3 regions of the Methylomusa anaerophila genome follow, and region 3 is predicted to be linked to each of the others. Evidence: riboswitches for the same ligand, from Rfam matches in the RefSeq annotation. Region 3 holds a riboswitch; each other region holds the start of a gene.
What was found. Region 3 has a riboswitch for cobalamin ahead of MAMMFC1_RS12635 (hypothetical protein). Riboswitches for the same ligand answer to the same signal wherever they lie in the genome.
Positions count from the first base shown of each region.

Region 1 (7,781 bases), 400 kb from region 3:
TCCGCATCCAATACGCCGGACAAAAGCGCGCCGGAATCGTAAAAGGCGAGGGCCGTATTCGGCTTAAATGTCACAAAACCGTATTTTCCCGCCACCAAACGGACGGTTGCCGGCTCGGCGATGGTACCGGCAAGTACTTCTCCCTTTTCGCTAAAGGTAACCGTACTGCCGCCCTTGTACAACAAATGGCCGTAACCGGGAATAGCCATATTGTATTTTCTTTCGGCAAAAAAACGGGGATAGCGGGGAAAATACGGGCTAAGGTCCGTGTAAGCCGAAACATAGTAGTAATCGTCAATCACCCGCTCCCAGCCGCGGGGCTGGAGCAATGTGTCATCAGCCAGGGTGCCGGAAACAACCTCTCCCAGGTCATTGGTGCTAACCGTCGTACCTTTTTTAAATTGGATCAGATCGCCCACTGCCCATCCCTGGGGATGCAGTTTGGCGTCCTTGGGCAAAGTCCTGGTCGCCGCCTGCACCCAGGGGACAGTCAGCAAAAAGTACAATACCAAACCCAATAGGACGCCCGCCATCCGTCTAAGAGAAACACAACGCTGCATAACTCCCCATCTCCTTTGATAATTCTCAGGCCAACCCGTCATTTATAATTCACTGTTATTATTGTAGTATCCGATGCCAGATTCTGTCAATGCTGCATCCCTAGTTACAAGCCTCTCCTTACTACTCTATCAATTTCGGGGTAATTAGGATAATCAGCTCGCTTTCAGTTTTTTCCTTGGTTGTCGAGCGAAAGAACTGCCCGATGATGGGTATATCGCCCAATAGCGGGAATTTGACCGTATCCTGGGTTTCCTGGCGCTGGATCAGACCGCCAAGCACGATTGTTTCGCCGTTTTTTACCCGCAGCGTTGTTTCGGCCTGGCGGGTCCGGATGTTGGGGTTGCCGCTGCTGGTAGTGTCCGTTTTGTTGCTGACTTCCGGTTTGATATGGGTGCTTATAGTGCCGTCCGCATGGATGGTGGGCGTCACTTCCAGTTTGATGCCCACTTCCACGTAGGTGACCGTGGTGATGGTCGTGCCGCTGGAAATCTGCGTACTTTCCACCGCCAGCTTGTCGCCGATGAGAATTTGCGCCGTCTGTCCGTCCAAAGCGGCAATCCGCGGGCTGGCCAGCAGCCGGCCTTTTTTGGTTTCCACCAGATGGCGAATCGTGGCCGAAACATTGACGCCGTATTCCTCATGGTTGGGAATGCCCAGCCCGAGGCGAAAAGAACTGCCGTCGGTCGTCGCCGCGCCCGGCAAGGCGGTGACCGGCCCCCAGTCGATGCCGATTTTTCTGGCATCGTCCCGCGATACCTCGATCGCTTCGGCTTCAAAAATAACCTGCTTCGGCGCGACATCAATCCTGGCCAGCATGTCCTTAACCATGGCGCAGTCCTCCTCGCTGCCGACCGCCACCAGCATGCCGTTAATAATTTCCGCCCTGACCCGGTTATCCGGAAATAAAGCGGCAAGCATCGCTTTCACTTGCTCGGCCTTTACGTATTCCAGCTTGATGACCAGCGGCGACAGCCCGGTATTTGCCGGCAGGCCGGGGTCGGGGGCCGGCAGGTCGAAGGCAGGCTGCGGCGCGGCCGCCGGAGCCTGATCCGGCGGGTTGGCCGGCGGATCAGCGGGATTCGCCGCCGGCGCCTGCCCCGGCGTACTGTCCGGGCCGCCGGCTGGCGCCGCACCGGCAGCGGCCGGCGGCGGTCCGTCATTCACCGCGTCGGTCGAAGCGGCAACCGGCAGCGTAAAAATAAGCAATCCCGCAATCAAGGCAGCAACCGCGGTTTTTCGGTATTGTCGCAAAAACATTTTCTCGCCTCGTTTCTCTAAGAAGCAGACAGTTATCGAATAGGGCCGGCCCTGCGCCAAAGCAAAAGAGCCAGTACAACAGTACCAGCTCCTTTTACAAACACCGGACCGCCGTATAGCCAATGTTTTGATTTTTCGCGTTGTTTTTAGACCTGATTGCACGCCGGTCAGGGCCGGGTCCTGATAGCCCTGGATGGTTGGTGCTGCCCGCCTGCCCGATTAAGAGATCCTTCCTTTCCCGGGCGAATAAATCCCACAAAAAGCAAAAAACTCCCTCACGGGAGGTACGTACGCTAGACTGGCGGGACAGGCCTGACGGCCGGCCGTTCCGTAATCTCCTCCCTGTCGCTCGCAGGTCAAATGGCGATTGCCGGACAGGCAGTTCTCCTGACTCCGGTTCATCGCTTCCCCGCGCCTTCCCAAAGCAGGCCGCTTCAGTGGCAACTAGGCGAGATTGCTCCCCGTTACAGTGGCGGGACCGTGCCGGCATCACACCGGTCTTCCCTATTAAGCCCCCAAGGGCACCTATCCCGTATTTTCCTTTTCTGCTTCTTATGATATCTTAGGATAAATATAGCGTAAATCCCTCATATGAGGTATTTGGTGGATAATTATGCACAATTGTCAAAAAAAAATTGTCTGCCATTACGGATAAGGCTGGTATTGGAGAGTGTCAGAGACGGGGTTCTTGACAACTATTGTGCTTTTAAGTGAGTCACAGAACCGTCCCTATGCCACTCACGTTTGCCGCTCATTTGTTCTATTTCGTCCTGTTTGTGCCTGTGGCGGTATGTAACTTATGAAATATTTGTACTTTTGAAAATAAGCAGTGGATAAGCAGTTTTTTATAAAGACTTCCGGCATTTCCGTATGGGTTTTTGCTATTCACTAATTTCTATCAAACTATCAATGAAAGCATTCATGAATGTGATAAAAGTTTGAGCATTGTTTAATTGTTGCAAAGTCTCTTCCCTGCTAACAATATAAAAATCATCATAATCAGTCTTATTCCTTACCCTGAAAGCATTGGCCAGCATCTGGTAATAATTCGTTTCAACCCTTTTACTAGCAATATACTGCTGATTAAAATAGCCTAAAATACTTGAATGTTTTTTAGAATCAAAACTATCTATAGCCAATAATGCTCTAGTTGCATGAAACATCGCATAATATGACCGGTTAATTGAGTTTGCTAGCCGACTTTCTTCAAAAGCATCCTGAGCATCCGCAAGACATTCCTTCGCCTTTAACATACGATACTTAGACAACTCTAACATATCAGCTTGCATAAAATTCAATACCTTCGTTCTTTACATTACGGTAAAAAGGCAATACTGGCAACCAATGATAAAACTGTTCATAATTTTTATCAATAATTGCCGGAAGAACACCATATTTAACAGAAATATCGGTCATTACTTCTGCAAGAACATTATTATATTTACATAATTCAGCATCACGTAAATTGACCAACACCATTACATCCATATCTGAATACACTTCTTCTTCTCCACGAGCATACGAACCAAAAAGGATTACCTGGCGTAAGTCATCACCAAAAATTCTGCGCATACTGCCAACTATTTCATCCATAATTTTATTTACGTAATCTTTCTTATCTTTAGCGATAGGCATAGCCCATGTTTCCTTTCCTTATATTTCATCTACATTCTATCTACACATTATCATTATTACCAAATCTTCGTCAAGCTAAATCCACTTCTGGGAGTAACGCCACCAAATTGCCTGACATTATAATCCTTCCAGGAAAAAATTCGCTATAACCTCATTATAGCGTTTTATAAGGAAAAATGAACACCGTACAAAATGTCGTCCTGCATCAAATTCATTTGTATACCAGATTCTGTCAATGTCGAATTAACCCCCTTGCGTGGAGTGTCAGGGGACGGGGTTCTACTGTGTTTTTAAATGAGTCACAGAACCGTCCCTTTTGACACTCGGCGGGTTGGCCGGCGGATCAGCGGGATTCGCGGCCGGCGCCGGTCCGTCATTCACTGCGTCGGCCAAAGCGGCAACCGGCAGCGTAAAAATAAGCAATCCCGCAATCAAGGCAGCAACCGCGGTTTTTCGGTATTGTCGCAAAAACATTTCCTCGCCTCGTTTCTCTAAGAAGCAGACAGTTATCGAATAGGGCCGGCCCTGCGCCAAAGCAAAAGAGCCAGTACAACAGTACCAGCTCCTTTTACAAACACCGGACCGCCGTATAGCCAACGGCGGCGCAGGAAAAAACGATAGGATTACTTCGTGGTTTTGATTTTTCGGGCTGCTTTCAGGCCGGATTGCACGCCGGGCAGGGCCGGGTCCTGATAGCCCTGGAGGGTGGCGCCCGCCTGCCCGATTAAGGCGACGGAGTTGAGGTTGGGATATTGGGAGCCGCCCAGTATCGTTTGCGCCGGCAAACTCACTATGGAGGTGTAAGTAGATGCGATGCGGAGGTCGACCTGGTTGCCTTGGGCGAACCACAGCCGGTCGGCGGCAGTTTCATAAAGCAGCGCCCAGTAGTAACCGGCGGTGTTGAAACTCTGTTTTTCCGTGCCGAGGCTGCCGGAGGCGATAGCCGTCGCTGTGGTTTTGTACACCTTCCCGGTCATTGTTGCGTAGCCGGGGGTGTACCTGCCGACCAGAAGATAGGCATCGCCGGCGGTGCTGAGGGTAATATCCCGGAATTCGTACGGAATTGCCGTGCCCGACGTAAAAGGCGTGGCCACCGTCATATCGGCGAGGTTCACCACATTCAGCTTGGACTCCCCGCTGTTGTAGGTCCCGTCATCCCGCTGCTTGCCGCCAACGGCGGCAACGTAGAGCTTGTTATTGTAAGACTTCAGGGTGAAGGCGTTTTTGCCCACCTGAGCGGCAGTGCCGACTGCAGCCAAGGTGCTTTTATTGAGTTTAACCACTTTGCTGGTCAGGTAATTAGGGTTGGTCGCATAATCATCGTCCACTTCCGTAAACAGGCCGTAGACGTAGTCACCCACGGCGGCAATGGCCACACCGTGTTTTTCATAGCCCGTGGTCCCCGGGAATGTGTAGGTGGCGGTCACGGAGTAGGCATCGCCCGCCATGTTGATTTGAACGATCTTCGCGGTGTCATAGTCCACCGCGTAGAGATAGCTCCCGGATGTGGCGATGCCGTATAAGTTGACAATGTTGGCGCCGGCCAAATCGGCAATAGATTTCACCTGGGTCCACGGGGATGTGGCCGGGTTGTAGATTAGGACTTCAGGGTTACCTGTAGCGGCAGTATAGTTATAAACAAGCATCCGGGGCTGGCCGTTGGCGTCGGTGAAGGAGTGCACCGCCGGGGCGCCGTTCAAAGGCGTGGAGACGGCGCTGGGGGTTACGGAGCCGGTGCTTGTGATGGTCCCCACTTTCCCCTGGCTATAACCGGAGTTCACCACCGTATAGGCGGAGTTGGCCCAGGCGGTGGTAGCAAAGGCCATCACCAGCGCTAAGACGATCCATACTTTTTTAAACAGTTTCATACTCATGTCCCCTCCTATTTTTACAGTCCTGATTTTCCGCTTGCTGCTTGTCCCGAAGTTGCTTTCACCCCCTTTCGCTGCTTTAAGGCTTTTCGCATCACCTCCTTTCCTGGAATTCCATTTCTGTTAACCTGGTATGTCAGAACACATGTAACTCTTACGCAAGGCTAAAAATTATATTGCACTGTCGCGTAGTAAGTCCGTCCCTGCAGCGGATAGGCAGCGTTGGACTCCTTCCTCACATTTAGGCCGTAACCGTCGGTTTCCGTATAAATCTCCTTCAGTTCCGGTCCCTTGTCAAAAAGATCGTTGACGCCGACAACCAACTGGGCATTTTTGTTCAGTTGGTACCGGCAGCCCAACCCTACGGTAGTAAGCGCCGTCTGCATATATTGACTAGAACCACCACCCAAAGTAGATAAACTATCGGCGTAATACTGTTCGCCCGTATAGTTTATTTCCGTGAACAGGGCTGTCTTGCTGTCCGGACGGTAGGTCAGGCGCAGCTTTCCTTCCCATTCCGGCGTATAGGTCATAGGGTAATCATTCCAGGTATAAAGGCCGGCGGGAGTATTACCGGTAGTGGAAGAACTTCTGGCATGTACATAGGTAGCGGCCAGATTGAGATCCCATTTGGCCCAGGTCAGATTGCTCTGCAGTTCCACGCCGCTGGCTTTGCCTTTGGCCGCATTCACATAGCACCAGTTGTTAATGCCATACCGCTGCAGTTGCAGCAGATTTTCCGACCGACGGCTGAAATAGGTCAGGGAGATATCGGCGTCGGCCTTGAGCCACCTGCCCTTCCAGGCAGCGCCCACATCCCACTGGATTCCCTCTTCCGGCTGCGGATAAACGGAGCCCCAAGCGTTACCGTGCGCATCAGTACCGGGGCGCGGCAGAATGCCGGCCCCGTCGCCGGCAATCTCATAAAGGTTCAACAGCCGGTAGTACTTGCCGTAGGAAGCGCGCAAGGTCAGACTGTTGCTCACCTTCTTTTTCAGGGCGAACTGCCAGGTGGTCTTGCTGTCTCTCTGTTCATCGTCCGCCTTCAACCATCCCCCCCCCCTTTTTTCCCGGGAACTGCCTAATATATCGGAAGAGTTGTAGCGGATACTGGGAGTAAACCACAGGTCGCCGGCATCATTCAGGGTAATGGTATCCTGCAGCTGGACATTAAAGAGGGTTTGGCGATATTTATATTTCCATTGCTTGTTAGCTATTGAATTAATATCATCCATTCTCCATCCCTTAATATCCATTGTTTCGCGGGAATAGTTCAGCAGGAAGTCCAGCAGATGGTTGCCGGCTTTGAAGGACCCGTCCAGCGAAGCGCCGAACCTGCGGGAGTCATAAGCGCTCCAGACGGAGAGCGGCTTCGTCATGGCATAGCTGCCTGGTGCAAGATCAGGATTGCTGTACCTTTTCTCCTGGTCCAGATAATTGACATTCCAGCCCCATTCCAGGTTGCCGCTGGTATCCCGCCGGCCGACCAGAATATCTTTGGCGGTAAGCTCCTGTCTCTTCCTCAGATTAGTCTTCTGGTAGGACGGACCTGGCGCGTCGGGCGAATATTCATCAGGCACATCCTCCTTATCCCAGCATGTGTTGCCACTAAGTGATAGCGGCATCAGCCGGTCGATTTGCTTCCAGCCGGCCTTGACCTGCCAGTGCTCATCCTGCCATTTGAGGAGCGCGTCGGTATTTTTATAGCTGTTATTCATGCGATAGCGGGTCGGCGAAAGACGCTTGAGATAGGCCAAGTAGTTTTTCTCTCTAATATAATCCGTGTTGTCGGCGGAAATCTCGCCCCGGGCAATCTGACCTTCGAGATCTGCAACAGATTGCTCATAAGACGCCAGTAGGGTAGCAATACCATTCTGATAACCAAAATTCGTATAGCGGAAATCCCCGTCGCTTTGGTCCCGGTTGATTCCCACCATTAAGGAGCCGCTGCCCAGGGGGGCATCCACCTGCAGGCTGCCGGTGTAGCCGCCCCAGGAGCGTTGCCCGTAGGAAGCGGAAATATCGGCTTTTTCCGGCTTTTTGGTGACGATGTTGATGACGCCGCCCATGTAGGTGCCGCCGAAGCGGGCCGGGACATAGCCCCGGTACACCTCAATCCGGGCCACGTTTTTCACCGGGATGGTGGAGATGTCCACCGCCGCGTCGCCCCCCAGATTGGTCAGCACGCCGTCGACGAACACCCCCACCTGGGAGGCGGTGCTGCCCCGCACGGAGACGGTGGTGTACTGGCCGATGCCGCCGGCGGAATAGCGCACATGCACGCCGGGGACTTCCTTCAGGAGGTCGGGCAGCGTTTTTTGCTCGCCTTTGTATTTATCCGGTTCAATGACGGTCACGGTGCCGGGGGACAGCTTGTCCTCCCACGCCGGGCGGGGCGCTTCCACCACCACCGGCTCCAGGGCGTAGCCGGAAGCAGGGGCGCTTTCCCCGGCAGGG
Region 1 is NZ_AP018449.1:2,389,652-2,397,432, reverse strand. Features, by position in the region: gene MAMMFC1_RS10825 (hypothetical protein) at 1-560, opposite strand, end outside; gene MAMMFC1_RS10820 (type II secretion system protein GspD) at 682-1,980, opposite strand; cobalamin riboswitch at 2,179-2,362, opposite strand; gene MAMMFC1_RS10815 (HEPN domain-containing protein) at 2,700-3,107, opposite strand; gene MAMMFC1_RS10810 (nucleotidyltransferase domain-containing protein) at 3,097-3,453, opposite strand; gene MAMMFC1_RS10805 (hypothetical protein) at 3,733-3,927, opposite strand; gene MAMMFC1_RS10800 (hypothetical protein) at 4,077-5,321, opposite strand; gene MAMMFC1_RS10795 (TonB-dependent receptor domain-containing protein) at 5,489-7,781, opposite strand, start outside.
Region 1: linked by a shared signal. The riboswitch ahead of MAMMFC1_RS10820 (type II secretion system protein GspD) and the one ahead of MAMMFC1_RS12635 (hypothetical protein) in region 3 are both predicted to bind cobalamin.

Region 2 (7,781 bases), 1.5 Mb from region 3:
CCGATTGTCCCGCCAGAATTGCTGCTGGTTCGCATACATTTCCCACTCCTATCTGTTGCTCTACAAAGCTTGATGATATATAATTCTTCTCGGCAATGCATAACCGCAGTTGCTCATTGGAAAAAAATTCCACAGGAACATCCAGTTGCTGCCCTAAGGCCAGCAAACCGATCTCGTCCTGCTTTACCACGGAACTCCCAAGTACAGCTACACTTTGCCAGCTTTTGCCGATTTTACGGCAAGCATCACTGATTGCCCCAAATAATTCTGCATCGGTGGTACCACGGCGACACCCAATGCCAAGCGCCAAGCTTCCCGGACGGAGAAAGAGGCAAGGCTTTGCCGTATCATACTCCTGATCCGTTATGATAACAGCGGCATCATAGTGATCAATCTCTTCCAATTCACCTGCATCTTGCAATATTATGCCGTATTCCGCGGCCAAATGAAGGTAGTGTTCATAATCGGCCAGCGACTTGTCGATAAAAAAAACTACTCTGTCCCCATTTGCAATAGCGGCATTAATTACCTTCAACCGCGGGAAAGGCTCAATCAGAAGATTTAGTTTTACTGCCAGCACGTCTGCGGCTGGCAATTGGGCAACATCGGTGGCGGTTGTAATGACAGGCGAAGCACCGATCGCCTCACTCACTGCCAAAGTAAGATCATTGGCGCCGCCAATATGCCCGGAAAGCAGGCTTATAGCGTGCTTTCCGCCATCATCCACCACTACTACGGCCGGGTCAAACCTTTTGTCCCGTATATGGTGAGCGATAATTCGGACAACGATGCCAGCGGCCATGATAAACACGAAACCGTCGTATTTGTGAAAAATTGTATCCACTAATTGACTCAAACAATCATACGTACGCGAAGTACCTGTAACATTATCTCGGCCCTCTTTGGCATAAACATCAACATCAGGACCGAGAAAAGGAACCAACCTCTCAGCAAGTGCCGCCCCTTTTCTGGTAACAGAGATTAGCGCCAGTTTCACTGCTTGCTATCCTCCCGGGCCGGTCTGAACAGATGGCCGAACTCGGGAGCGTACAAGCGGGACAGGGCGTATTCCGTATCGAGAACCTTCCCTACTACGATCATGGCTGTACGATCTACGCCGCCATCTAAAGCAATTTTCCCAATTGTATTGAGTGTTCCGCGGAAAATCTTCTGTTCCGGCCAAGATGCTTTTTGAACAATGGCAACCGGTGTATCGGGGGAATAACCGCCGTCAATGAGCTCTTGCATCACACTGTCCAGCATATGCACGCTTAAAAATATGCACATAGTGGCTTCGTGGCTGGCAAGACTTTGCAGTTTTTCCTTCTCCGGCACGGGAGTCCTGCCTTCCATGCGGGTAATAATCACTGTTTGGGATATCTCAGGCAAAGTATATTCCCGTTTCAGTGCCGCCGCCGTGGCTAAAAAGGAACTTACACCCGGAATTACTTCATATTGAATGCCGCTTTTATCCAGAGCATCCATCTGTTCCTGAATGGCGCCATAGATACTGGGGTCTCCTGTGTGCAGACGAACAACCGTCTTCCCCTCTGCCACCGCTTTTTTCATTACAGCAATGACTTCATCCAGCGTCATGGAAGCACTATTATAAATGGCAGCTCCGCTTTGAGCCAATGATAATAAAGCCGGATTTACCAGGGAGCCGGCATAAATGATTACATCTGCCCGGCTCAGCAACCGTTGACCTTTGACTGTAATCAGTTCGGGATCTCCCGGACCGGCGCCGACAAAATAAACTTGCACGTGTATTCCTCCCGAAGTTCTTTATGGTTTTTTAGTACAAGTAACTATATAGATAGGGTTTAATGCTTGAAACATATTATTTGACCCAACAGACTGTATGCGGGTAATTTGGGCGCCAACGGCCTCCACGGAATAGTCTATACGCTGCCGCATTGCCAATAAAGAGCCACTCAAAGTTTCTACAGTAACGGCTGTTATTACCAACCGGCCGCCAGGCTTCAAGATTTTATCGCATTTTGCCAGTATTTCCGGCAAACGTCCGCCACTGCCGCCAACTAAGATAACATCAGCTTCTTTATGTCCGCTAAGAGCCTCAGGGGCTTCCCCCAATACCGGCTCAAGGTTTTCAACTCCAAAGCGGACGGCATTGGCTTTAATCAGTTTGATTCCTTCTTCTTTTCTCTCAATGGCAGTAACATGCCCTTGTGGCGCCATTAAAGCCGCCTCCACCGATAATGAGCCTGTACCTGCCCCAATATCAATGATGATATCACTGTACCTGATTTTAGCTTTAGATAATGTAAGTATCCTTATCTCCGCTTTAGTCATAGGAATATCGCCCCGAATAAAATCATCATCGGCAATACCGGGATTGTATACTCTCATCCTCTCACCACCATTACACAGTGGTCAAACCCACTAATATCAACTGTATCTTCCAAAGATAGAGCCAATACTTTTTCCTCCGGATAAGACAGAGCGGCGCAAAGCCACACCAAGCTAGCCGGCGGCCAGCCGCCGGTCAGCAGTACGTTGGCAATATAACTTGGATTATGCTTTTGATCTGTAAGTATTCCAAGCTTTTTCCCCTGGCGGTAGGATAGTTTTTCATCTTCCGGCAGGCGTCCATGCATACTAATTAAGTCTGCATCCTGCCATAACTCACCAATGCGGGCGAATGCCAGCTGAACCGAGCTGATCCCGGGAACGACCTGAATTCTGGGTTCCGGGAACTCCTGTTTTAGTGCCGCCAGCAAACTATAAAATCCCGGGTCGCCGGATACCATGACCACCACATCCGTGGCAGCAAGCTTTGCCGCAATAAAAGAGAGCACCCCTCCTATGTCTTTATCAATTTGCCGGGTTTCTTGACCATTTTTTTTCGCGAAAGTAGCGAGGGCCCGATTACTTCCCACTAGCACTGCGGCGTTATTGATTATCCTGCTTGCTACAGGCAGCACATAGTCCGGCGCTCCCGGACCAATGCCCACTACTATTACCCTGTGGTTAGCTCTGTCATGTTCCAACCTAGTGTTCCTCCAATGTCCCGAGCTGCTTGATCAAGCCCCAATATTTTGCCTTTAAGTGTCACAACTGCCGTCCCTACCGTCAGATCGCTGAAAACATACCGCTCGGCCCGTAAACTTGCCCGCGTGGCCAGTAGATTGTAAACCGCGTTAAAATTATATCGCTCTATAATCGGCATAGCAGCCTCTGTAGTCGTACATTCCATAATCTCTTTTATCACAGCTTGCGGGGCGCCTTCAACCGCCAGATAAGCGGCAATGGTTTCCAGCCTCGCGTCCGCCATGCGATTATGAGTATGAAATATACCGGCAGATACTTTTACGATTTTTCCTAAATGCCCGAACAACAACACCCTTTTCACACCCAGCTTGGCAGCATTTTCCAGCATATGGCCGATAAAATTGCTGGTTTGAACAATGGCTTCTTCCGGCAAACCGTATTGATTAACAGCTATATCTTGTCCGATTTTTCCCGGTACAAAGACTATATCCTGATATCCCAATGCTTTTACCACACTTATTTGGGGCACCAGCGAGTTTTTGAAAGCTTCTTCCGACATGGGCTCAACAATACCGGTTGTGCCGATAATGGATAACCCCCCGGCAATTCCCAATACCGGATTTAAGGTTCTTTTCGCCAGTTCTTCACCGCCTGGAATGGATATAGTGACTATGGCGCCTTTATCCCTTGGTAGTACGTCTCTTATGGCAGTTATAATCATTTTTTTAGGTCCTTCATTCACCGCAGGCAGCCCTACCGGCACGGATAACCCTGGTTTTGTTACTACTCCCACCCCTTCGCCGGCCTGAATTATGATGTCCGGGCAGTCGGAAATCCTAACTTGAACGTCAATTCTCACGCCGTTGGTAATGTCAGGATCGTCGCCGGCATCCTTTATTACACTGGCTAAGCCTCCCCCGGGCATCGCCAGGCTTTTCTCAATGGCAACCCGAATCAATTTTTCCTGCGGTGTTTTGACCTCAACGTGAGTATCAAGTCTCCCTTGCCAAGCCAAAACAGCTGCCTTGGCTGCCGCCGCCGCACAAGTGCCGGTTGTTATACCCGGACGCATTGTTTTATCTGACAACAAAAAACCCCCTATAGCAGGGGGTTATGTAAATAAACTCAACAAATCACATTTCACATTTGTCTGATTATTCTCCCCACACCTGCCTATCTTCCGTAGGTTCCGGTAATCCGCCAAGTCTAAACATTTGACGGACTACTAGCGGCGTGTCGTAGAACAGGCAGGTCTCCTGACTCTGGTTCATCAATTGCCTAAGCCTTCCCAGTCATCCCAGTGGCATATATAAGGCATCATCCCCATTACAGTGGCGGGACCGCGCCGGTTTTGCACCGGACTTCCCTATTAAGCGCAAAGCACCTATTCCCTTACACATATCAACTTTTATAACATACTTATATTCCATCTTAATTACTAATTTCCTGCTGGTGTCTGCAATTAATGCGAAATTTGTTTTCAACAATTCTATATTTCATCCTTTTTGCGGTAAAGAGTCATATTGCCATGACTGGCAACAGGAACAAAATTGGCAAAAGATGCCGAGTCTTTAATTTGTGACAAATCCTTTGATTTTACTAAAATAAAAATTGGGGAATCACCGCTATTCCGGGCGACAAAGCTGTCCAAATGCTCGGTGGGCATGGTATATTTACCAGACCAAGTCCCCCGTTGTGCCAATTCTTGTTCATCAACAACCAGGCGAGGCATAATATGTCCACTGTAAAAAACCATGGAAGTGGCATATTCTCCCAATGAGCCAATGATTGCGTTCCTAGGTAAAATATAAGCTAACGGTTTGGCTGATTTGGAATTAGCCAAAGAACTTAGACCCGTTCCGATCGCCACGCAGCTTATTGTAATCACGGCTACAGCTACCGTTAGCGGCAACCGGCAGATATTTCCCTTTGTTTGAACCCAAATAACGCTGATTATGCTCACGCAAACGGCAACATACAACGGCAGCCAATTCTTTTCCGGCGGCAATAGAGTTGTGCCATACACAACCGCACCGAACAGTACTATTGCCGGTACGGAAAGCCAGAGCCAAGTCCGCCTGTTTTTTCTCTGATGCAAAGATTGCAAATAACTGGCTATTAGTACTGCAACGGGAAATAACGCTGGAAATACATAGGTAGGATATTTTGTTGCCATGGCGGTATAAAAAACTAAAATTACCGCCGGCCAAATGTATAAATAGCTTTCCACCGGTGACCTTAAAGACCTTTTTGCCTTCCCCAGCATTAGGAAGAATATGCCGGTCCATGGCATTAGGCTAACGGGGAATAATACAAAATAATAGTAAAGTACATTATCTTTCGGGTGCTCCGCCACAGTAGCCCTTATATAATTATGGAGTCCCAAAAATGTATCTATGAATTGTTGCCCATGGAGCAGGTACATTGTGAAATACCACGGGGCCGCCACAGCCAACAACACGCCTATACCGGCAAAAATATGCATATGTCGAAGTTGCTGCCATTGATTCCGGACAAAGATATACATTAAGACTATAAGTGCCGGCAAAACGATACCAACCGGACCTTTTGTCAGTGCCGCGAATCCCATTGACGCATAGGCCATCAGGTACCATTTGGTTCTTTTTTCTGTCATACCAAAAAAGAATGTAGACATGGCTGCACTGGTAAAGAAAAATAGTACCGCATCAGTAATAATCATATGCGCCAATACCCAAAATTCAAGGGATGTGGCTAAAACCAGCGCCGCCAATAAACCTATTTGACGATTCTGGTAAATTTTCACTGAAAACCAGTATACCAAGCTGACACTGGCGGCACTGAAAACTGCGGCTGGGAAACGAGCCGCAAATTCTCCTACGCCAAATACTTTATAACTTAAGGCAATAAGCCAGTAAATCAATATGGGCTTATCAAACCAGTACTGACCATATATTTGCGGTGACAGCCAGTTATTACTTTCCACCATTTCCTTGGCAGTAAGGGCATAATTCGACTCCACCGGATCGGTGATCGGTACATTGCCATTAAAAATGATATAAGAACATAGCGCCAGAAAGAAAATTAACGTCTTGTAATAGCTGCTTGGCATCTCTGACTCGTTCCCCACCTTCCATTATTTTTTCATAAGCACCATTTTTTCATCCGTTTGAGCCATAATAGACAGCACTTGCTGTTCATTTGCCGGTAACCGCAAATATTCTGGCTGTCTCACGATAAAATAAGCCTTACCGGGAAAGTTCAGCGCTTCTGACAGCTCACCGCCGTCTTTGATTTCCCGCCCGTAAATACCGGCATAAAAAGTAAATCCCGGATGTAAAAATTTAGTGATATAAACCGGCGATTGTCCGTCATAAGCCATGGCAAATTCTCGGGCAATGTTTTTGGTTGCAAATCTTGGCGCTGCGGCAGAGAACACCACGGTTATCAAGACAATCGAAAATAACGTCATCCCGATAACCTGTGTTTTTAAAGCCCGTCCATAATTCCCCTGCCAAATAAATGAAACGGAAACAATGGTCATAATACCGAATAGAATTGCCGAAACAATTATTCCAGTGGTTAGTTCCGGCATAAGCCTGATAACCAAAAACATTCCGGTACTAAGTAGCAGGTACAAAGCCGCCAGGAGGATGGCCCAACCTGTGTTTCGTTCCCACCAATGCGCCCATAAGGTATCTATATACCAACCGACGATAAGAGCTAATGGTGGAAACATCGGCAATATGTAGGAAATCAATTTGGTCCGGGAAACAGAAAAAAACAAAAAGATAGAGGCGGTCCAGATAATAAGAAAGATTAATTTCGTCCGCTGTTCATAATTGCTTTTCGTTAAAGATGCCCAAATTGACTGGACCAAAATGGCTGTCCAGGGAAAAAAACCAATAATAAGTACCGGAACGAAATAATACCACAACATTCCCTCGGGGTGCTCAGGCGAAGTAAACCGGATTACATTGTTAAGTCCCAGAAAAGTTTCAATAAAAGCGTTGCCGTGAATCTGATACATGGCTATGTACCATGGTAAAGCAACGACACTGCATATAATAATGCCGGCGGAAAGCTTCATATCGCCTAATTTCCGGAAACTCCGGTTACAAAGCAGGTACAGAAAGATGATTATTCCCGGAAACAGTAATCCTATAGGTCCCTTGGTAACTGTAGCCAATCCGGCAAATATATAAAACAAATAATATCTTTTGGTAATAAAAGATAGCAAGGATACCATTAAACAAAAATTAAAAGTAATATCGGTTACGGCTGCCTTTCCTAAATAAAAATATTCGATGCTTGTCGCCAAAACAAGTGCTCCGGTCATCGCCGCCCGCCGGGAAAATAACTCCCGGCCGAATAGATACAGTACCAATACTCCGGCCACGGCGAGGAAAGCAGAAGGAAACCGGGCGGAAAACTCGTTGATGCCAAAGATATTATATGCTGCCGCCACCAGCCAGTAATACATAGGGGGCTTATCATACCAGTATTCACCAAAAATTTGGGGAGAAATATAGTCGTTATATTGTATCATCTCTTTAGAAGTCTGAGCATATACCGGCTCATCAGGGTCAAGCAACGGCGTCCCGCCTAAATTGGTAAACATGATGACAGACGAAACAATTGCTAGGATCAGAATATCCGTTCCTGTATACCTGAACACAGTCAAGCCTCCGATCTTTTAGGCAGCTATAGGGAACGTATTAAAGAATTGAAATTATCCTCAGTTTATCCTAATACCCGGATGTCAATTCAATGCGGCATATGTAAATAGT
Region 2 is NZ_AP018449.1:4,305,885-4,313,665, forward strand. Features, by position in the region: gene MAMMFC1_RS19750 (cobalt-precorrin 5A hydrolase) at 1-997, opposite strand, end outside; gene cobM (precorrin-4 C(11)-methyltransferase) at 994-1,764, opposite strand; gene cbiT (precorrin-6Y C5,15-methyltransferase (decarboxylating) subunit CbiT) at 1,786-2,370, opposite strand; gene cbiE (precorrin-6y C5,15-methyltransferase (decarboxylating) subunit CbiE) at 2,367-3,011, opposite strand; gene cbiD (cobalt-precorrin-5B (C(1))-methyltransferase CbiD) at 2,981-4,084, opposite strand; cobalamin riboswitch at 4,242-4,415, opposite strand; gene MAMMFC1_RS19775 (ArnT family glycosyltransferase) at 4,502-6,121, opposite strand; gene MAMMFC1_RS19780 (ArnT family glycosyltransferase) at 6,128-7,669, opposite strand.
Region 2: linked by a shared signal. The riboswitch ahead of cbiD (cobalt-precorrin-5B (C(1))-methyltransferase CbiD) and the one ahead of MAMMFC1_RS12635 (hypothetical protein) in region 3 are both predicted to bind cobalamin.

Region 3 (7,781 bases):
TCCTGGCGTCAAGTTTAAAAATAAAGGTATCCGACGGCGTTGCTTCCCAGAGCGTCCTGTCGTACATAAGAAACCACCTCTTCCACTGTCAGCGCTGTCCCGCCGTATAACTGCCGGGCAAATTCGAGAACAGCGGGCGGTTTTAAGCCGGCGGAACAGAGCAGGTCTTTCCGGGAAAAAATCTGCGCCGGCGGCGCATCAGCCACCACTCTTCCCCCGGTCATAACCACAACCCGTCCGGCGTGTCTCGCAGCCACCTCCGTATCGTGGGTACAAAAAATAACCGTCCCGCCGCCGGTCACATATTCTTTCAGCAAACCGACCACTTCCTCAATATGCCCGATATCCTGTCCGGTTGTCGGCTCATCCAGCAGCAGGACCGCCGGCTGGTAAGACAACACGGCGGCAATGGCCACCCGGAGGCGCTGACCGCGGCTTAACGCCAGCGGGAAATCGTCTTCCAGCCCGTTTAGTCCCAGCCTGGCTATCAGCCGCCGGCAATGCGCCCAACCGCCCGGTTTGTTTTGGCGGCGCAAGGCAAAAGCCACTTCCGCCGTCACGGTAGTATTAAACAGCATAAAATCCGGATTTTGCAGCACCAGCCCTACTTGGCAGCCTGCCTGCCGGGCGTCTTTCCCCATAACCCGGACCTGTCCCGCCACAGGCCTGAGCAAGCCGCCGATATGATTCAGCAATGTGGACTTGCCGGCGCCGTTATTTCCCATCAGAGCCACAAACTGTCCTTTGCCAATGGTCAGGGAAATATCGTCCAGGATTTTCGGGCCTTTTTTTTCATACTGAAATACCAGCCCGTTGATTTCGATGACCGGCTGTTCCCTGCCGCTGCCGGAACCGTCAATAGCCGGCGCCGTTGCCGCGGCAGCGCGGCAAGCCGGCACGGTGTAACTTTGCCGCACCGCCGCGACGGTTCCCGGCACCGACGCCGTCGACACATCCACCCCCAATCGCCGGCAAACATCCACAGTTTGCGGCAATCTGAGACCGCGCCGGACAAAAACTTCCGGCTGGAGAAAAGCTTGTTGCCGCGTCCCCTGCCAAACAATTTTTCCGCTGTCCATAACGGCTACATGCCGGCACAGCGGCAGTACTTCGTGCAGGCGGTGCTCCACCATAACGACGGTAATGCCCCGCGTCCGGTTCAGACGGTATACCACCCGCAGCAATTCCGCCCCGCCCTGGGGGTCAAGCTGGCTGATAGGTTCGTCAAGGGCCAGTATCCGCGGCTGGGCCACCAACACCGCCGCCAGGGCCAAACGCTGTTTCTGCCCGCCTGACAAAGCATGGACACTTGTTGTTTCCATCCCTTCCAGGCCGACCCAGGCCAGGGCCTCACTGACCCGGCCCGGTATTTCCTTAAAATCGACCCCCATATTTTCCAGAATAAAGGCCGTTTCATCCGCCGCTGTTGTGGAAAAAATCTGATCGTCAGGACTCTGGAACATCATGCCCACGGTACGGCTAAGCTCCGCTACGGACAAATCCCGGATGTTCCGGCCTTCAACCCGCACGTCGCCGGTTAAAAGGCCGCCGCTTTCATGGGGAATAAGCCCGTTGAAGGTTTTTAACAGCGTACTCTTGCCGCAGCCGGTAGCGCCGGTGATCAGCAAAAAATCGCCTGCCGGTATGTTTAAGTCCACGTTGGCTAAACTGGGCCCGCCCCGCCCCAGGTAAGTAAAAGACACATTATTAACTTCAACAGCCGCAGCCGCAATCTCATTCCCCAAACTCAATCGCCCCCCACTTTGGCCAGTTGTTTTCCCAAAAATACGCCGCACGCCGCGCCAACCGCCGTATACAAAAAACCGTTTACCAGTGTAACCATATAAATATACCAGTCGGCAAAATACAGCCGGTACAGAAAAGCCATCGCCTGCATATTAGCGTAAGTGGCTATTGAGTCGGCCAGTCCGCAGGCAATAGCCGTCGGCAATACCTGCCCGGCGGTTGCGGCGGCGGAAACCGGCGTCCCGGAAGACCTGGCATAAACATTGGCGTAGTACAAGGCCAATTCCAGCAATAATGCCTGCAAACCATAAGTGAGGATACTCACCGGCGAAATATTGCCGAAGGCCAGCATACCCAGCAGCATGCGCACTGCCATCATCAGGGCGACAACCCCCGGCCGGGGAATCAAAATGACTAAAGCAATCACCAGCATATATAAGAAAACGCCATTAAATATGCCGGTCACCAAAAAGCCGAAGGGTCCCAGTAAAATATGAAAGAAATCATTGAGCAGCGTGGTGGGAACATTCACTATCGTGAACGCTGCCGCGCCAAACAACGCTATGGTAACCAGCCAGCGAGTCTTCATAGTTGCCAAAGTGGCGCGCAACTGCTTTAGTCCCAGCGCCAAAGCAAGCAAAAATACCAGTGCCGCCGCGCCTGTGACCAGCATGGCCCCCATGTTTTTCCTCACCACGGTAAGCGGACTTTTCACCGTAACCGGCTGGATAAAACCATCATCAACAACCACCTGCAGCCAGTATCGCCCGCCTGCAATCAGCCTTTCGTCCGCATAAACCGGGAGCAGCAGGCGCTGCCGCTCTTCCCCGGTTATGGCGGCGAAAGCCGTGAGGCAGTCGGCATTCCCGGCAAGGGAGCCGGCATCTTTATCCTCGCCGGTAGTTCCCGGAGTCAGCAGTCCGGCTACAGGCTGGTGAGTATTGTAGTCCAGCAGCCGTACAGTAATGTTAACCAGCTTTTGCTGCCCCCCGGGATTTAAAAATTCAATCCCCATATGGACAACCGGATGGATGGCCTCCACTTCCTGATTGGAAGCGCCTTTGCCGCGCAGTATATTTTTGTAGTAATCCAGTGTCCGGTCCCGGAGCACCAAAGTATTGTCATGCAAGCGCTCATCTTTTTTGCCGTCTTTATCTAACGGAATCAGGATTCTATTCACTGTGAGCCCGCCGTCGGCTTCCGCCGGCTTCTTAGCCGCCACCGTTACCCCATAGTTGTGTATAAGGCCGCCGGCGACAATACTTACCGTATAGGCCCCCGGCGCTGCGTCCGGTCCAACCCGGATGGGCACTAAGTCAAACCACTGCCCATAACCGCCGCCCAGGTCGGCCTCCGTCTTCAGCACCGCGTTGTTTTCCAGGCCGGCAACCTGCCAATACTCATAGCGCCCTGCCGGTAAAAAACCCGGCGGTAAAACAATATCCACCGGCACATTCTTGGCTGCCGGCCCGAAATTTTCCACTATAATCCTGGCTTGCAGCAGTTCGCCCGGCAGCATATAGCCGCGTTTCTGCCCCAGAAAGTAAGGTATGTCGCAGGATACGGAAATATCGCCGCCGGCCGTGCCTGTCCCCGTCATACAACTTAACAATATCATTACAGCCAAAATTGTCCTCAACTAAGAGAAACCCCCCTTGCATGCTGAAGGGGGGTTTCATTATTTCAGTACTCTTTCCCAACAAAAATCCCGGCATAATAAATAGCCGGGAAGGATAGATTACTCCATAATCCCCTCCCCATCGCTCGTAGGTAAAACGGTGATTGTCAAACAGGCAGTTCTCCTGGCTCTGGCTCATCGCTCGTCCAAACCTTCCCGAGACTTTCACGTCTCAGTGGCATACATACCTTGGATTTGCTCCCCATTACAGTGGCGGGACCGCGCCGGTATCACACCGGTCTTCCCTATTAAGCCCCTTAGGGCACCTGTCTCAAAAAATATTAAATTGTCGTGATATGGCATGATATGGATATAATTTAATTTAAATGTTAGCACGTTACAAAAAATATGTCAATCCATATCTTTTCACAGTCTGTATCTTTCACAGTCGCAGCGTAGCACTTCTCCCTGTTGCCCATATCATATAGCAGACGGCTGAGAATATGGTGTTAGCTTCCGCTAACCGTTTTTTTACGGCGGACCAATTATCAGGGATGTAAGCACCCTGCAACTCAGGCGATATGTGAGGTGTTAACGGATGACTTCGGTTCACAGCCTGCGGGTGGGTATTCCGGTAATAGGCGGCAAAGGCTGGATTGGCGGCGTGTCTCATCTGGAACATCACGTCAAAGCAGTAGCCTCTTTACCGGCACAGGAACGCCCGCAGTTATTCCTTATCGTATCCGGCGAAACCCGGGAAGGCTTCCGGCTGTATCTTCCTTTTGCCGAAAAATTTGACGGCATCATTTGTTTTGGAACCGGTTTCTCAGGCCTTGCGGACCAAACCGGCCTGCCGGTCATTGACGTCCATACCTGGGATGATCTCTTCTGTAAAATCGACTTTTATTTTCCAGTTAATTTTAACGTCATTCCGGACCGGCCGGCTGCTTCCTGGGTCCATGACTTTCAGCACAAATACCGGCCTGACTTTTTTTCTCCCCAGGACTTGGCAATACGGGATGAGCTTTGCTCCCGGGTAGCGGCCCAATCCCGGCTGGTTTATTGCAGCAGCCGGGCAGTCGAGCAGGATTTCCGGAAGTTTTACCCGGAATCACAGGCTGTCACCCGAGTTCTTCCTTTCCACATCCTGCCGGAAGACGACTGGTATCGGGGAGACCCTGCCGCCATCCAGGAAAAATATGGCCTGCCAGACAGGTTTATTCTGTGTTCCAACCAATTTTGGCTGCATAAAAATCATCGCCGCCTGTTTGACGCAATCGCCGCGCTCAGACAAACAGGCCTGGATGTACATCTGGCGTGCACAGGAATGACTGACGACTTCCGCCGGCCGCAATATATGGAAGAACTGCAAAAACATATATCCGAAAGCGGCGTTTCAGATTTGATACATATTTTGGGCTTGGTGCCCAGACAGGACCAAATTCAGCTCGTCCGCCGCAGCTTGTTTGTCGTGCAGCCCTCACTTTTTGAAGGCTTGAGCTTAATCGTTCAGGAGTGCCGGTCCTTAGGCAAAACCATTCTCTTATCCGACCTTCCCGTTCACTTGGAACATGAATACGGCGTGTACTTCCAACGGGAAAATACAGCCGATCTGGCCAGCAAAATATCGGCGCTCCTGCCTGTTTGCCTGCCGGGTCCTGACTTCAAACGGGAGACAGAGGCCCGAATGCAAGCCGATTGCCTGGCGAAAATATTCGCCAGATCTTTCTCCGACCTGGTAGTAGAATCGCAGGCAATCTTCAGCAAAAAGCAAACAGCCGCTGCACCAGCTAATTCAGGGAACGGGCAAGAGGCGGCCATCATTGTAGCCACTTCCCTAGTCCCCGGGGGGGAATTTTGCAACCAGTACCGGGCAGTGGCCAGTTGGCTTAAACTGGGCTGTAAAATTATTTCGGTCAACGCGCAGGAAGATATCCCGCTTCTCAAAAACAAATTTCCCGATATAATATTCATCGAGGCCAAAGACAACGTAAGCAAATATGGACGCCCCTATGTTTTTATCCATGAAGTTCTGGCAGCATTACGCCGGCAACCGGCCGGAATATGTGGAATCATACCGCCGGATGTTTGCCTGTTCGACGAACACCTGCCAGGCGTCATAGCGAGAGAGGCGGCTAATTCCCTGGTTTATATCGGCAGGACCGATATTGAACCGGTGGAAGCCCAGCCTGCCTGGAATATTCCCGGAGCAGGCTGCCTATTTTTCCCGCAAGAAATAATTGACAAATATCCGCATCCGCAGGAAGATTTCTGCCTAAACCTGCCCTGGTACGACTACTGGCTGCTGCTGGCTGCCCGGGAGAATCATATCACAATAAAAAGATTCCCCATACCTTTGGCCTACCATATTCTCCACCAACCCCGCTATCCGCAAGAACTTGATGTAATTCTTGCTCATAGCCTGGAGAAATATGCCCCCGCCCCTTTAGAGCTGACAGATGATACGGTCGGCAAATACCACCAAACCCTATCGCACCTCCTTGCCAAGCATTTTGGCGTAATACCGTATACCGTAGGATGACAAAGAGGAGTAAAGTCAACACCCGGCAACAGTTTTTTCTGCTGCCGGGTGTTAATAATGCATTCCATTATGCCGCCGCCTTTAGTATCAGGCGCAAGCCAATGGCTCCACCGGCAATATTGGGCAGCCAGGCTGCCAATACCGGCGATATGGCGCCGTTCTGAGCTGCGACTGTGCTGCCGGTCATGATAATATAGTAAAGAAATATTACCAGGACACTGATTCCAAGGCCGTTAGATGAGCTTACCCGCTGGGAAGTAACGCCAAGAGGCGACCCAATCAGGGCAAATACCAGACATGCCGCCGGAATAGATAAGCGCTGGTGCAATTCCACTTCATACCGGCGCTTTTCTTGCGAGTTGCCAGGCAAGACTTGGATTGTCTGCTTCAATTGCTTAATTGTCATTTCTTCCGGCTCACTGGCATTATTGGCAAACTCGTTCTTCTCTACCGGTACTTCCTGTTGATCAAAGTGCAGGGCGTGAATGCTGCCGTCACCGGACAAATCCTGCATGATTCCGGAATAAAAAACCCATCTCCCGTCTTCCCATACCGCTCGCTGCGCCGTTTGCACCCTTACGGGTATATTGTTTTCAAACTCCTGCACAGTAACATCCAGCATGGATCTGGTGTTTTCGTCATACTTGGTGGCATAGGTTAACCGGTTGACAGCTCCCTGATTCTTATTAAGCAGGACGAGATGTTCCTGGCTTTTTAGCTTCGTATTGTGCTCAATCTCGTAAAACACCAAACGGTTATAGGCGGCGGTGGCGGACGGTACAACCGTTTCATTAAATACAACCGAGAAAACGAATATTGAAAAAGCCGTAATAAACACCGGCAGCGCCAGCCTGTAAAAGCTTTGTCCCGCCGCGCGCATGGCGGTTAGTTCCCCGCAGCCGGAAAGCCGGCCAAAACACATTAGTGTGGCCAGCAGAACCGACATGGGAAAGGTCCACATGATAACACTGGGGATGTTGTAAAGAAAAAGTTGAATGACAACCTTTATCGATGCTCCATACTTACTAATATACTGAGCAATGCGAAACAACGTCCCGCCGCCAATAAAAACACTGGAAAAAGCACATACCCCAAAAATAAAAGGACCCAGCATTTCCCGGATTATGCACTTATCAATTATACGCATACCGTAACATCTCTTTTCGCAGTATCAGCAAGAATTACTCGATGACATATTTTTGATCCGTTTGAACTGCCGGCTTTCCCTGCTGGAACCGCCCAATCGCCTGCGCGGCATCAGGATGTTTTAACCATCTGCCGACTAACAGCAACACCGTTCCGATCCCTAATACAACCCCTACCGTTACTTGAAAACCGGTGTGCCAGTCCGATTCCACCCGGGACCAGGAAATAACGGCGGCACATCCGTACCATAACCAAGCCAGCCGGGGAAAAAAAAGAGTCAATAGGAAAGCCATGGCAAACGCATGGGTAGCGTGCCCGCTGGGAAATCCTCCCGCCCCGCCATTAGGTCTATAGGCCCATTCTGTTGTTAAGTGGAGGGCCTTGACTCCCTGAACGACAGCCCACACGGCAGCATCAAGCGTTAAAGTGAGATAAATAATACTGCGCCATCTCTTGTTCAAAGCCCAACCGATAATGAGGAGATTGGTCAGTATGAGAAACAGATCATTTCCCTGGTTGCCAATATTATATGCCAAGGCCCATATATCGATATTGCCGCTCTTTTTCATTGTCAGTACCAGCAGAATAGTTGCCAACCCTACTCCGACCGCCCATATCAATGCCTTGGAAAAACTATCCCGCTGCCGAAGCAGCTTAAGCATGTTCATATCATTTTTCCCTTTCTATGTCTATGCAAATTGGTCATGTCACTGCCTACCGTATGGTAAC
Region 3 is NZ_AP018449.1:2,792,227-2,800,007, reverse strand. Features, by position in the region: gene MAMMFC1_RS12645 (energy-coupling factor transporter transmembrane component T family protein) at 1-67, opposite strand, end outside; gene MAMMFC1_RS12640 (ABC transporter ATP-binding protein) at 15-1,745, opposite strand; gene MAMMFC1_RS12635 (hypothetical protein) at 1,748-3,346, opposite strand; cobalamin riboswitch at 3,522-3,709, opposite strand; gene MAMMFC1_RS12630 (glycosyltransferase family 4 protein) at 3,963-5,906, shown strand; gene MAMMFC1_RS12625 (LptF/LptG family permease) at 5,974-7,053, opposite strand; gene MAMMFC1_RS12620 (phosphatase PAP2 family protein) at 7,088-7,720, opposite strand; gene MAMMFC1_RS12615 (glycosyltransferase family 39 protein) at 7,760-7,781, opposite strand, start outside.